2 regions of the Candidatus Endoriftia persephonae genome follow, and region 1 is predicted to be linked to the other one. Evidence: predicted binding sites of a transcription regulator. Region 1 holds the regulator's gene; the other holds the start of a gene.
The links. Region 1 encodes FNR, which switches genes on or off when oxygen is low (the NO sensors DNR and NnrR bind a similar motif). Its sites were predicted from a motif close to TTGATNTANATCAA; they were not measured.

Region 1 (7,591 bases):
GCGGGCACGCTCCTCGATCGCCGCCTTGCCGCTGCGCAGGTCATCCACCTCTGCCTGCAGTCGGCGGTTGCGCTCACGCAGCCCGGCCAGCGCCTGCTCCTGACGGGCAATCTCCTGCTTGAGATTGTTCACCTCCGCCAGGCTGCCCTCCCCCACCCAGAGGCGAAACTGGAGAAACAGGAATAGAATCGCCAACACCGCGATCAGGATACGCATGGTCTGAGCTGATGATCAGTTGATGGGTTTGGAACTCAAATCAGCCGCAAAGCGAACTGACATCGGAGAAACTTTAATCGCACCGGGCGTGCAGGGGAAGCAGCAAATCACCCCCCCCCGGATATCCGGGGGGGGGGGGCAGGCAGGCTCAGAACTGGATGGGGAAGGCGTCTCTACCGGCGTAGACCGCCTCGTCGCCTAGCTGATCCTCGATACGCATCAGCTGGTTGTACTTGGCGACCCGGTCAGAGCGCGACAGCGAGCCAGTTTTGATCTGACCGGTGGCGGTGGCCACCACCAGATCAGCGATGGTGGTGTCCTCGGTCTCACCGGAGCGATGCGAGATCACCGCGCTGTAACCGGCGGCCTTGGCCATGTCGATGGCGGCCAGGGTCTCGGTGAGTGTGCCGATCTGGTTGACCTTGATCAGGATCGAGTTGGCGATCCCCTCGTCGATACCGCGCTGCAGGATCTTGGTGTTGGTGACGAACAGGTCGTCGCCCACCAGCTGCACCCGTTTGCCCAGCTTCTCGGTGTGGATTTTCCAGCCTGCCCAGTCGCTCTCGTCCATACCATCCTCGATGGAGATGATCGGGTACTGATCGACCCAGCTGGCCAGCAGTTCGGTAAACTCTGCCGCTGTGTAGGCCTTGTTCTCAGAGGCCAACACATACTTGCCATCCCGATAGAACTCGGAGCTGGCCACGTCGAGGCCCAGGTAGATATCGCTTCCGGCCTTGAAACCGGCCTTGTCGATCGCCTCGAGGATGACGTCGATCGCCTCCTGGTTGGAACTCAGGTCGGGGGCGAAGCCGCCTTCATCGCCCACCGAGGTGTTCATCCCCTTGCCCTTCAGGACCGACTTCAGCGCGTGGAATACCTCGGCGCCGTAGCGCACCGCCTCGCGGATCGAGCCGGCACCTACCGGCAGGATCATGAACTCCTGCAGGTCGACGCTGTTGTCGGCATGCGCCCCGCCGTTGATGATATTCATCATCGGCACCGGCATCCGGTAGGGACCGGCGGAGAGCGAACGGTAGAGCGGCAGGGCGCGCTCCTGGGCTGCGGCGTGGGCCGCCGCCATGGAGACGCCAAGCAGCGCGTTGGCGCCCAGTTTGGACTTGTTATCGGTGCCATCCAACGCCAGCATAGTGTTATCCAGCGCGGTCTGATCGGTGACTTCCTGACCGATCAGGGCGTCGCGCAGCGGGCCGTTGACGTTGCCGACCGCATTCAACACACCTTTACCGAGGTAACGGCTGTTGTCACCGTCGCGCATCTCCAGCGCCTCACGGGAGCCGGTGGAGGCCCCGGAGGGAACCATGGCGCGGCCAATGGCGCCGTCGGCGGTGATCACATCGGCCTCGATGGTGGGGTTGCCGCGTGAGTCGAGGATCTCCCGACCGCGAATATCAACAATCTCGGACATTTTGTCTCCGTCTATCGAATCAGAAAACTTTTGGTTTTTGGAGGTTAGGCAGCAGGGCGTCAGCTTTCCGCCCGGCCGTCACTGCAGCGCCAGCTCGGCAAAGCCATGCCGCTTCACCGTCCGGTCGATCTCCAGCAGCGTTTCGAGCAGCCTCTGTAGCTTGTCCAGCGGCCAGGAGTTGGGACCATCACTGAGCGCCTGCTCCGGATCGGGATGGGTCTCCATGAAGAGGCCGGACACCCCCGCCGCCACCGCTGCCCGCGCTAGCACCGGCACATGCTCGCGCTGGCCGCCCGAACTGCTGCCCTGCCCCCCCGGCAGCTGCACCGAATGGGTGGCATCGAACACCACCGGGCAGCTGGTCTCACGCATCACCGCCAAGGCGCGCATGTCGGAGACCAGGTTATTGTAGCCGAAGGAAACGCCGCGCTCGCAGACCATAATCTGCTCGTTGCCCACTGCCCGCGCCTTGTCGACCACGTTTTTCATATCCCAGGGGGCAAGAAACTGCCCCTTCTTGATATTTACCGGCCGCCCCTGGCGAGCCACGGCCTGGATAAAATTGGTCTGACGGCAGAGGAATGCCGGGGTCTGCAGCACATCGACCACCGCGGCGACCTCATCCAGCGGGGTATCCTCATGCACATCGGTCAGCAGCGGCAGCCCCAGGCTCGACTTGACCTGCTCCAGGATCTTCAGCCCCTGCTCCATACCGGGGCCGCGGTAGCTGCCGGCAGAGGAGCGATTCGCCTTGTCGAACGATGACTTGTAGATGAAGGGGATGCCCAGCGCTGTGGTGATCTCCTGCAGCTGGCCGGCGGTATCCAGCGCCAGCTGTTCACTCTCGATGACGCAGGGACCAGCGATCAGAAACAGCGGCTGATCGAGACCGACGGGGAAGCCACACAGGTTCATGCTGTCGCATCCCGGTGTTTGCGCGCCGCCTCGATGAAGCCGGAGAAGAGTGGATGCCCATAGCGCGGCCGGGAGGTGAACTCCGGGTGGAACTGACAGGCGATAAACCAGGGGTGGTCGGGGATCTCGACGATCTCCATCAGACGGCCGTCGATGGAGCGACCGGCGATCTTCATGCCGGCGGTGACGATGCGGTCGAGATAGCTGTTGTTGAATTCGTAGCGATGACGGTGGCGCTCGACGATCACCTCCTCGCCATAGAGTTCACGTACCTTGCTGTCGGGCTCCAGACGACACTCCTGGCCACCCAGACGCATGGTACCGCCCAAGTCGGAGTTCTCATCCCGTTGCTCGCGCTTACCGTCGGCATTCAGCCACTCGGTGATCAGGGCGATCACCGGATTCGGGGAATCGGGATTGAATTCGGTGCTGTGCGCGTCTGTCAGACCGGCCACGTTGCGCGCGTACTCGATCACCGCCACCTGCATGCCAAGACAGATACCCAGGTAGGGGATGCCCTGTTCGCGGGCGAAGCGGACGGCAGCGATCTTACCCTCCACACCACGCTCGCCAAAGCCGCCGGGGACCAGAATCGCATCCATCCCCCGCAGTTGATCGCCCACATCCTGCTCCAGCTTTTCGGAGTCGATATAGTGGATCTTCACCTTGCTGCCAGTATGTACGCCAGCGTGGGTGAGCGCCTCGGAGAGCGACTTATAGGCTTCGGTGAGATGCACATATTTGCCCACCATCGCCACGTGGACCTCGTCATGCAGGGCATCGTAGCCGTCTATGTAGCCCTGCCACTCGCTAAGGTCGGCGGCAGGCAGATCCAGCCCCAGCAGCTTGACCGCCACCTCGTCGAGGTTCTGCGCATGCAGCATCAACGGGATGCGGTAGATTGAGTCGGCATCCACCGCGGAGAAAACCGCCTCTTCCGCCACATTGGTGAACAGGGCGATCTTCTTGCGTTCGCCCTCGGGCAGCGGTTTTTCCGAGCGGCAGACCAGGATGTCGGGCTGGATGCCGATGGAGCGCAGCTCTTTTACTGAGTGCTGGGTCGGCTTGGTCTTGATCTCGCCCGACACCTTGATGTAGGGCACCAGAGTCAGATGCATGAAAAGGGCGTGCTGATGGCCAAGCTCCACCCCCATCTGGCGGATCGCCTCGAGAAACGGCAGCGACTCGATGTCACCCACAGTGCCGCCGATCTCCACCAGACAGACGTCGGCATCACCCGCACCGAGCAGCACACTCTCCTTGATCTCGTTGGTGATGTGGGGAATCACCTGCACCGTACCACCCAGGTAGTCGCCGCGACGCTCCTTGCGGATCACGCTCTCGTAGATCTGACCGGTGGTGAAGTTGTTGTTCTTCCCCATGGTGGTGCGCACGAAGCGCTCATAGTGACCCAGATCGAGATCTGTCTCAGCACCATCTTCGGTGACGAACACCTCGCCATGCTGAAACGGGCTCATGGTACCCGGATCGACATTGATGTAGGGATCAAGCTTGATCAGGGTGACCTTGAGGCCACGCGCTTCCAACAGCGCTGCCAGTGAGGCAGCAGCAATACCTTTGCCAAGGGAGGAGACGACTCCGCCCGTAATAAAAATGAATCTGCTCATGCCATTCGGGTGTTGGGAAAGGAAGAAAACTGGACGGGCGCAAACATTAACAGATCGAGCCGCTTCCCTCAATTCACATCATGGATGGCATACCCCCAAAAGTGCTGGACATCGTGGTGGGTTTATCTTGCACTCGGGTGTTGAATATCCCCTACTCCCAACTATAATCAGGTGGCGATTTTCGCAGCTTAACTATAAATGCCAACCTGGCGCGCAGGCGGCGGGGAAATAGATAACAAGCGGTACGGAAGGATCTTCGCGGGTCATTTCCAAACACCCAACGGGGCATTGTAGTCGGGCAAACTATCCACTGAACGTTGAGGAAGGAAATATGATGAAGTTTTCAAAAGTCGTGGGTGCAGCTGCACTGATTGTTGCATCTTCCGCTGCTTCTGCCTGGTGGGGCGGTGGCCCCTGGGGCGGCAACCGTGGCTACGGCAACGACGGCTGGGGTGATGGCTATGGCGACGGCTCCGGTGACTTCAGCTTTGGCATGAGCGGCAACGCCCGTGGCAACAGCTATGGTCGCGGCTACAATAGCTACCGTGATTACTATGGCGGCCCCTACGGCTATGGCGCACCTTACGGTTACGGCGCACCTTATGGCTATGGTGCTCCCTATGGCGCACCTTACGGCTACCCGGCTCCGCCTCCCGCCGCTCCGCAGGCCGAATCCAAGTAAAGGATCGGTTGCATAGTAAAAAGGGCCGGCCCGCTTCGGGTTCGGCCTTTTTTATTGCCTTCAGCTCACCCCATCCGGCGACCGATGGCGGGTTTCATGGGAACAGCCGCGTTATTTGTTGGCAAAAATCATTCCTTCACTCAACATCCGATACGTAAATTGCTTGATCCAACTCAATAACCTTTGGAGAATAGCCCCATCCACCATTGAGAGCTGAAATCTCATGCCGGCATCGGAGTTGTAGCTTGCCCAATCGGAAAGTCGTCTCTTTCGAGAACCTCAAAGTCGCCTGCAAAAACTGCAGTCTTGCAACCCTCTGCCTGCCGGTTGCGTTGGAACCGGATGATGTAGAGAGGCTCGACAGCATCGTTAAACGCGGTCGTCCCTTCCACCGTGGCGACCACCTATTCCGCGAAGGTGATGATTTCCACAGTCTGCGAGTCATCACCAGCGGATCTGTCAAGACCTACTCCCCAAGCGAAGATGGCAGCGAGCAGGTGCTTGGCTTCCATCTTCCCGGCGAATTAATCGGACTCGATGCGATCCAGAACGAGCGTCACAGCTGCTCTGCTAGAGCCCTTGAGACCACTGCTGTCTGTGAGATCCCATTCGATAGTCTCGAAGAGCTGAGCAGCGCCATGCCCAGCCTGCAACACCAGATGTATTGTCTGCTGAGCCGGGAGATCGGCCAGGAAACAGAGATGCTCACCCTGCTTGGCAAAAAGAGTGCCGAAGAGCGCCTTGCCACCTTCCTTCTGAGCTTTTCCGAGCGCTTCAAAAAGCGTGGCTTTTCCGCTACCGATTTCTTCCTCAGCATGTCCCGCCACGAGATCGGCAACTATCTAGGACTGGCGGTGGAGACAGTCAGCCGGCTCTTCACCCGCTTTCAGGAGGAGGGCTTACTCAAGGTCGAGCGAAAACATGTACAGTTACTCGATCTGCCCCGACTCAACGATATCATTCACGGAATCGATAGCGTTCGCACATCGAATCAATCAAGGGCTTAAAGACTCCTGCCAGATCACTCGACAGGCAGTTCTTTTCTCCAGATACACCCCTCCCCCATAGCCTCGAGACGAGCCTCGTGCAACTCTAGCTCGACAGCATTTGCCTTGACCACCTTGAGGGCTGGCCGACCTGCTGACAGTCGCCGGATCCCCCCATCCACATCGCCCGTTGATTCCCCTTCAGCACGGGTCATCTCAAGGGAGAGAGTAGCCTGTCCACCGGTCATCGCCAGATAGACATCGGCGAGGATCTCCGCATCGAGCAGCGCGCCGTGGAGTTCCCGCTGAGTGTTGTCGACATCGTAGCGTTTACAGAGTGCATCCAGGCTGTTGCGCTGCCCCGGGTGCATCTTCTTCGCCATCACCAGGGTATCGATTACCGCGCACAGCTCCCCGATCGGCGGCGAATCCGCCCCCATCAGCTGTAACTCGTGGTTCAGAAACCCCACATCGAAGGGCGCATTGTGGATGATCAGCTCGGCACCACGAATATAGTCGAGAAAATCTGCGGCCAGATCGGCAAAACGCGGTTTGTCGGCAAGGAATTCATTGGTGATGCCATGCACCTCGATGGCACCAGCATCGATCTCTCGATCGGGCTGCAGATACTGATGGAAGTTGTTGCCGCTGAGACGGCGATCGATCATCTCGACACAGCCGATCTCGATGATCCTGTGGCCCTGCTGCGGCTCCAGACCGGTGGTTTCTGTATCCAGGACAATCTGTCTCATCGTGACCGCAACCCCTCTATGCCCTGATTGGCCAGCTGATCCGCCAGCTCATTTTCAGGATGACCGCTGTGCCCTTTTATCCAGGCCCACTCAACCTGATGCTGCGCCACCTCCTGATCCAACTCGCGCCACAGGTCGGCGTTCTTGACCGGTTTTTTTGCCGCCGTTTTCCAGCCATTGCGCTTCCAGTTGTGGATCCACTGGGTGATGCCGTTCTTCACATACTGCGAATCGGTGGTGACACGCGCCCGGCTGGCACGCTTCAGAGCGCGCAGGGCCTGGATCACCGCCATCAGCTCCATGCGGTTGTTGGTGGTCTCCGGCTCTCCGCCGCAGAGGCGTTTTTCATGTGAGCCGAAGCGCAACAACGCGCCCCAGCCGCCGGGCCCCGGATTGCCCTTGCAGGCACCGTCAGTAAAAATCTCAATCAAATCATTCATGTAAATTTCTTGTGGTGGGTTCAACTGCATTTGCCGGCAACACCTGTTTGCCCATGCGCCAGCGCGGTCGCAGAGGCGTCAGGGTCGAGGTGCGCTTGACCGCCTGAATCAGATAGACACCGCCCAGCATCGGCCAGAAACGCGCGCCACTCTTCTCCAGGAAGGCCAGCCGCTCCATCAGCTGCCGACTGGCAAGGGGCGGACGGTACATCAGCCAGTCGATCCGCTCAAGGCCGAAGCCGAGCAGCGAAAGCCAGTCCTGAATACGTCCCGCACCGAAGAAATGACCACACCAGGGGGGCTGCCTGCGACGCAGCCGAAACAGCTGCCACATCCCCCACAGACTCCACGGATTGAAGCCAGTGATCAGCACCCTCCCCTCTGGTATCAGGATACGTTCCACCTCCCGCAATGCCTGGTGCGGATCAGTCGAGTAATCGAGGGTATGGGGCAACACCACGCCGTCCACGCTGTCGGTGGCAAACGGCAGGCGTGTGCAGTCGCCTATCAGAGCCGGACTTGCGCCGCCTGCGCCGTCCTCCT
Region 2 (7,591 bases), 1.5 Mb from region 1:
GGTAGCTCACATTACGTTGCCACAATACGCTCTCGCGGGCCTGCTTCTCCTTCAGACGGCCCCGATACCAGTCGGACGCCAACAGGTAGTCGCGACTGAACATCTGGCGGATCGCCGGATCATGGGCGCTTTTCCCCTGGTATTCACCGGTCGCCATGATGTAGAGCAGCGCCTTCAACGGCGGGCAGGCCTCTTCAATGCTGCCATCATCCAGATACTGCCGGGCAACCCGTTGCTGCGCCTCGACGATGTTGTTGACACCATCGACAAACACCGCCATGCCCTGGCTCTCCGGCTTCAGGATTGCCTCGGTGAAGACCGCATTGGGATTGTCAAAGATCTTGCCAAGGAAACCATGCACAAAGCGGTCGGTGATGCGGTAACCGAGACGGCTTGCCAGCACCCGCTCGCCTTCGTAATCAAAATCCTCCAGCGGCTCGAGATAGCCCTTCTCGATCAGAAACTGCGGATCCCGCTCCTCCTCGGAGAGCCTCGCCCAGACCTCCGGGATCAGCAGGCTGATATCGTGATCCACCCGCACATCGGGGCCGATGTAGCCTGCCGAGCTGGAGAAGCCCGCATAGCCGGTGAGGATGAAAGAGACCAACGCATTGTTGAGGTCTGCGGTAGCGCGCAGCGCATTGAACGGCCCCTTGGTGAGTGCCCCTTCGCTACCTGCCCCGGTGGTGGAGGGCGACTTGCCAGTGAGGCTGCAGATGAAGTCCATGAAGAGTTCGGGCAGCTCCTGGTAGTGGATCGGATTGTAGACCGCCAGCGCGCGGATGCCCGGCTCCGGCGGATTGTTGCGCCGCCCGCAAAGCACCGCATCCACCGGATGGCAGAGCGGCTTGTCGAGCGGTAGTTTGCGATGAAAGCGGGCGCCGATCTCCGCCACATAGGACTGTAGCGGATTCGACAGATCAGGTCGGGTCTGCAGATAGCGCGGATTTTTACTCGGCTTGCCATCCACCAGACGCGGATGGGCGGAGGAGACTACATAGCCCGCGCCGTCATCACTGGCCGACTGCAGCAGTTTGCGCATCGGGTCGGTGAAGTTGCACAGCGTCAGCACATTGTCGACCACCGCGGCAAGCGATTCGCCAGTAAGCGGCTCGTAGTTAGCAAGAAAGTTATCCGGCTGTGTCATGTCCAGCTCGGTCTGCTTGTCGAAGCCGGGGTGGATCGCATCGTCCGGCCGCTGGAACAGGCGATACTCGCAGTTCTTCACCAGTTTGACGCTGCGCTTGGTGTTGATCGTCTCCGGACACCCCTCCAGCGCTGCCGCGGAGACCACCACTGAGGCGCTGATGTCGTCCTCCATCTGCACCTTGTCGGCGGCGATGAAATCCTGGCGCACCTTGAACAGACGCCACTTGTCGCCCTCGTCAAAACCGACCCGCAAATAGGAGCCGATGATCTGGCGATCGAACATCTTGACCTCGTGACCCGCAGCACCGTCGATCTCATCCACGGTGATATTACGGCGCCAGTTACTGCCCCATGAGTTGAGGTAGAAGCGCTTGATCATAAATACCAGCGCGAGGATGCGCGGCGGAATCAACGACAACCACTCGTTGTATTCGTCGGTATAGCTGGGCGATGGGGTCAGCAGCTTGATTACCGAACCCAGACTGCGCTCGGGATTGAGCGGCTTGCGGCTGGGATTCCGATCTTCATGTTCAAAGCCAGGTTTGAAGCGCTGTGAGTAGTCGCGTGAAAAGATCACCTCTACCCGGTCAAGGTCCGCCTGCAGATCGTCCACGAACAGCGGCCCGGAGATTACCGCGTCATCCAGGGACTTGGAGATCTCCGACTTGCCGCCACCGGAGACGGTGCTCGGTTTGTGGCAGAAGGTACCTTCCGGGTCGGTGCCGATGAGACGCCAGGAGGGGGCATCCGGATGCTTCGACATCTCCACTTTGTAGCCGTTGGGCTGGATATAGATCTTGCCCGGCTGGAGTCGAATGCGCTGCGGCTTGCCGTCACAGTCCCAGGTGATGCTCTGCTCCTGCAGATCCATGCGCAGATCCTGGGGCACATAGATCACTTCGGGGAAACGTTTGTCGATGGCGTGACCTTCAGGCTGCACCTCCATGATCTCGCCAAAGCTTTCGATCACCTCTGTGAGGCTGTAGCCCGGCTCGCGGGTGTGCGAGTCAACACCATATTCGAGGCCGTGGTTGCGCCGCGGAAAGGCCAACGCGCCGCCGGCGTGCTCCTCCTCCGCCAGACCGAACAGGTTGGCGGAGTAGCCGATCTGGGTCTTAACCTCTTTTTTGCAGTAACCGTAGTAGTTGTCGGCGAGGATGGTGACGATCACACCGCTGCGGTCCCGTGCGGTGATCTTGAACGCCTGGCCATCGTTATAGAGTTCATCCTCCGACTCCCAGCACATGCCCTCTCGACGCTGGCGCTCGCTAGCTTCATCCCGGTGCGGCAGACCCAGCTCCCGTTTGGTGAGGCGGGTCAGATGTGGCGCGAGAATCACGCAGCCGGTGGTGCCAGTCCAGTGATCCACGTCAAGGCCAGCATCGAACTCCGGCAGAAACGGGTTGCCACCATTGCCAAAGATGCTCTCGACAAAATCGAGGTTACTGACCAGGTTGCCGGGAGCAAAGAAGCGGATCTCCATGCTCTTTTCGCCATCTTGCCCTGGAATTTCAGGGCAGACCACTGGACGCATCAGCAACGAAACGAACATCTGCGCCGGCTCGGGCTGGGTCGCGGTAAAGGGAATAGTCAGCAGATCTTGGGGCGGATTGAGCGCGATCTTCAGCAGCCGTGCAAAGCTGAGGCGCGGCACCGCCTTTTTGTCGCCGGGGATCGGTAGGCCACCCTCAGCGATATGGAAGGATCCCTTGGTAGTGCGCCGGTCGCTGGCCGGATTGTGTAGCACACCCTGTTTAACCCGGTAACTGGTAACGATATCGGAACTGAATTTGTCTTCGCCCAGCGGCAGCGAGAGCTCCCGCGCCATGCCGTGGCGATCCAAAATAAAGGTCTGGCTGGGTAGTCTGGGGAGCGGCTCCTGTTCAACTCCGTCGAGATAGCGGTTGAGGAAGTTTTGGACGCGCTGATCCACCGGACAGAGGTAGTCGGCCAGTAGCCGATTCTTCTCCCGGTAACTCTTCAGCAGATCCTGTGCTGTGTGCATGAACTCATCGCTGAGGCCACCGGATACCGTAGGTTGTCCGGAAGAGGCCAGCTTCAGATTGATGTAGAGCTGAAGCTTCTGTTGTTCATCATCCCTGTCTTCGGCGCCTGATTTCAGACCGAGGGATCTTTCAAGGTCCATAACTGCTCCAATGATACAAATCGCGGGGAATCCTGCCTGATGGACAGCCAACATTCAAGCTGACCGAAGCGGGAAGCGCACCAACACAAGCCAACAAACACAACTTAACATGATGATTTTTATTGAAATATATAGAAAGACCGATTCTCTTACAGGGCTGAATCAAACACCAGGAAACGCCAGGCAGTGCTAGTCGGAAATATCCTTTGGATGGCCTGGATCAATAGCAAAGAGCAGATACCCTGACTAGAATGGCTTTTGTTGTGCTCACAATCACAGCCAGCGCTGCGCTGGCTGTGCTCCCAACCCAGCGAGGGCCCAAGCGTGACGGAAAAGAAGACAAACAAAGGGAAGATCAAGAAGATCGACAATAAGCGCTATGAAAAAGAGCTGTTCCGCCTGCAGCTTGAGCTAGTAAAACTCCAGGAGTGGATCAAGCATCAGGGGCTCAAGGTGGTGGTGATCTTCGAGGGGCGAGATGCGGCTGGTAAGGGCGGTGTAATTAAGCGGATCAACCAGCACCTCAATCCCCGCATCTGCCGCGTGGTCGCCCTACCCGCCCCCACAGAGCGGGAGAAGACCCAGTGGTATTTCCAGCGCTACGTGCCACATCTGCCCGCCGCCGGTGAGATGGTGCTGTTCGACCGCAGCTGGTACAACCGCGCCGGGGTCGAGCGAGTCATGGGGTTCTGTACCGAAGGGGAATACAGCGAATTTCTACGCTCCTGCCCGGAATTCGAGCGCATGCTGGTGCGCTCCGGCATCATCCTGATCAAATACTGGTTTTCGGTATCGGACGAGGAGCAGGAACGGCGTTTCCAGAGCCGGCTGGAAGAACCGCACAAACGCTGGAAACTGAGCCCAATGGATCTGGAGTCTCGTACCCGCTGGGTCGAGTATTCAAGGGCCAAGGATGAGATGTTTGCCCATACCGATATCAAGCAGGCCCCTTGGTATGTGGTCCATTCAGACATCAAAAAGCACGCCCGCCTCAACTGCATCAGCCACCTGTTGAGCATCATCCCTTACGAAGACCTGACCCCAGAACCGATCGAACTGCCGCAACGTCACGACAGCAGAGGCTATGTGCGCCCACCGATGTCGGACCAGACCTTCGTCCCGGAGACCTACCCCTGAGCACACAGACTCCGGGCACAAAAAAACGCCCGACCGGGGGACCGGCCGGGCACCTCTTCAGCTACAGATCACTGGGCTTTGATATAGGTCGCCAGGGCAGCCCGCTCCGCCTCACCAATCTCGGGGAAGCTCGGCATCACCATACCCCCTTCCGCGATCTTACCGGCGATCTCAGCCACTTCATGGTCAGAACCGGCAATCTTCAGCAGGAAGCCAAACTTGCCACTACCCTTTTCACCATGGCACGAGGCGCAGGCCTCGGCGAAGATCTGTTCAGGCGCACTACCTGCTACTGGTTTGTAATCGTTGGCACCGCCACAACCGGCTAGAGCACCGGCCATCACGGCAACCAGAGAAAAACGGATTGGATTGGTCATTGTGTTACTCCAAATTGAATTTGCGCTGACTGATAATGATCGTTCTGTTTTTATTGCCATCCCGATGCCGATCTGTCACAAATAGTCGATTAAATCTGCCTCCGGACAGCGCGAAAAGTATACCTGCATCCTGATTCCCGTTGTCTGGGAATTTCAACCGGTGAAGTGCCGCTTTTTGCGAACCAGGTACAGTTTTTCTATACCCAACCGGCATGCAGAAAGTGCGCTACGAATGACGACAAACTACGCTATCAGTATGATTATTGGTTTACGGCAACAATCAGGAGAAGCTTGAGCGATGGTCCAAAAAGGGATTCTTGTGACCGGTGGTGCTGGCTATATCGGCAGTCACACACTACGGCAGTTGGGGGAAGCAGGCGAACGCCTGGTCACTCTAGATAACCTCTCCACTGGCTGTCGCCCGGCCGTGCTCTATGGTGACTTGGTGGTTGGCGACATCGGCGACAAAAAACTGCTGATCGAGCTGCTGCGCAAACACCAGATCAACACAGTATTCCATTTTGCCGCGTTCACGGATGTGGCCCGGTCCTACGAAATCCCCCTCGACTACTACCACAACAACACCAGCAATACCCGCATCCTGCTGGAGAGTTGTGTGGAGAGCGGAGTACGCAACTTCATCTTCTCCTCCACTGCCGCCGTCTACGGTTACCAGGCCGAAAACCTTGTCGACGAGGACTCTGCCACACACCCGTTCACACCCTATGGCCAATCGAAACTGATGGCCGAACAGATGGTGCGGGATACCTCTGCCGCCTACGGCATCAAACATGTCATCCTGCGCTATTTCAACGTCGCCGGTTGCGATCCGGAACTGCGCACTGGCCACGCGGCAGAACACTCCACCCAGCTAATCAAGGTCGCCTGTCAGGCGGCTATGGGTAAAAGGATGCAAATCGAGATATTCGGGACCGACTACCCGACCTGCGATGGTACCGGCGTGCGCGACTATATACATGTGGAGGACCTGGCCAACGCTCATCTGCTAGCCCTCGACTATCTGCGAAAAGGCGGCAGTTCTACCACCCTGAACTGCGGATATGGCAGGGGATACTCGGTTCGTGAAGTGCTGCAGACCGTCGAACGACTTTCCGAAACCCCCCTGAATGTGGTTGAATCCCCGCGTCGTCCAGGGGATCTGCCCTCGATGATTGCCAGGGCTGAGCGAATCCGGCAACTGTTTGGCTGGAAGCCCAGATTCGAATCGCTCGACGCAATCGTCTCGTCCAGCCTAGCGTGGGAGAAGATCATCACCCCATGCCAGCCGATGGCACTACCCTAGCGTTTCGCCCCTGTAATAAAACGGGGGGTACAGCACCAAAAACCGAGCTAGACATCTCAATACTATGGATCTGCTACAGATTTTTATCCTGGCCGCACTGCAGGGCCTGACCGAATTCCTTCCCATTTCCAGCTCCGCCCACCTAATCCTCGCACCTCTTGTATTGGACTATGCCGATCAGGGGTTCGCCTTCGATGTGGCAGTGCATGTGGGTTCTCTGCTGGCCGTGATTAGCTACTTCCGCCATGAGGTGATCTCCATTAGCCGCGATTTTTTCAAATCCCTGTTCAATCGCTACGCCACCACCCCGGAATCGCGCCTTGGCTGGATGATCATTGTTGCCACCATTCCGGTGGGGCTGTTCGGCCTGCTGATGAAGTCGCTGATAGAAGGAGAACTGCGCTCGCCGCTGGTGATCGCCATCACCACCATCGGCTTCGGTATCGTACTGCTGGTCTTCGACAAGATCGGCAAACATAGCCGAGATGAATACTCCATCACCTGGCGAGATGCGCTGATTATCGGCCTGTTCCAGGCGGTGGCGATCATCCCCGGCACCTCTCGCTCCGGCTCCACCATGAGCGCTGGCCTGATGCTCGGACTGACCCGCGAGGCCGCCTCCCGCTTCTCTTTTCTGCTCGCCATCCCCACCATCCTGATGTCGGGTGGGCTGGTCACTCTGGAACTGATCAGCAGTGATGCCTCCGCTGACTGGAACTCCTTATTGCTTGGCACTGCGCTCTCATTCATCACCGCCTATCTCTGCATCCACTACTTCCTGCGATTCATCGAGCGTATCGGCATGACGCCGTTTGTTCTCTATCGGCTGATCTTGGGCGTTGCCATCCTGATCTTCTTCCTCCCCTGACAGGGCAAAAAGATAGGGGTGTCATCGGGCATGGTGGACGCCCCCTTCAGCCTCCCTGCACCTTGCTTTCTAGATTTGCCAACAGCCCGTCAATCCCCTGCTTTTTCACCAGGCTGGCGAAGCTGCTACGGTAGTTGCGGACGATGCTCACGCCTTCAATCACCACATCGTAGGCCAGCCATTTGTCGCCCCGCTGACGCAGACGGTAGACCACCGGGATCTCCACGCCCGTGCGTATGATAAAGGTCTCCGCCACCGCCTTGTTCTTACGGATCTTCTCCTTGCCGTAACGGATGGTTTCGTTGGTGTAGCTCTCCATGGCAGCAATGTAGGTGTTCTCCATCAAGCGCTTGAACAGCTCGACAAAGCGATCACGCTGGGCAGCATCCGCCTTCTTCCAATTTTTGGCCAGGATGCTGCGCGACATCACCTCAAAATCGAAATGAGGCGCGATCAGATCCCGCATCTGCTGGCGACGCTGTGCCTGATCCACCTCCGGCTGCTTGAGTAGCGCCATCACACCATCCACAACCTCACGCAATTGTTCTGTGGGAGAGGGTGCAGCGACAGCCTGGCTGCTACCAAACAAAAAACAGATCAGCCCCAAAGGT

Region 2: the regulator FNR is predicted to act here: its motif matches at 3,506-3,519, upstream of ppk2 (polyphosphate kinase 2).

Annotation. Positions count from the first base shown of each region.
Region 1 covers NZ_CP090569.1:1,016,893-1,024,483, reverse strand. The annotation lists gene ftsB (cell division protein FtsB) at 1-216, opposite strand, end outside; gene eno (phosphopyruvate hydratase) at 365-1,645, opposite strand; gene kdsA (3-deoxy-8-phosphooctulonate synthase) at 1,724-2,560, opposite strand; gene L0Y14_RS04610 (CTP synthase) at 2,557-4,188, opposite strand; gene L0Y14_RS04605 (sulfur globule family protein) at 4,520-4,870, shown strand; gene fnr (fumarate/nitrate reduction transcriptional regulator Fnr) at 5,116-5,877, shown strand; gene dnaQ (DNA polymerase III subunit epsilon) at 5,892-6,608, opposite strand; gene rnhA (ribonuclease HI) at 6,605-7,048, opposite strand; gene L0Y14_RS04585 (class I SAM-dependent methyltransferase) at 7,041-7,591, opposite strand, start outside.
Region 2 covers NZ_CP090569.1:2,550,256-2,557,846, forward strand. The annotation lists gene L0Y14_RS11495 (PPi-type phosphoenolpyruvate carboxykinase family protein) at 1-3,295, opposite strand, end outside; gene ppk2 (polyphosphate kinase 2) at 3,620-4,432, shown strand; gene L0Y14_RS11505 (c-type cytochrome) at 4,501-4,809, opposite strand; gene galE (UDP-glucose 4-epimerase GalE) at 5,108-6,112, shown strand; gene L0Y14_RS11515 (undecaprenyl-diphosphate phosphatase) at 6,177-6,980, shown strand; gene L0Y14_RS11520 (MlaC/ttg2D family ABC transporter substrate-binding protein) at 7,027-7,591, opposite strand, start outside.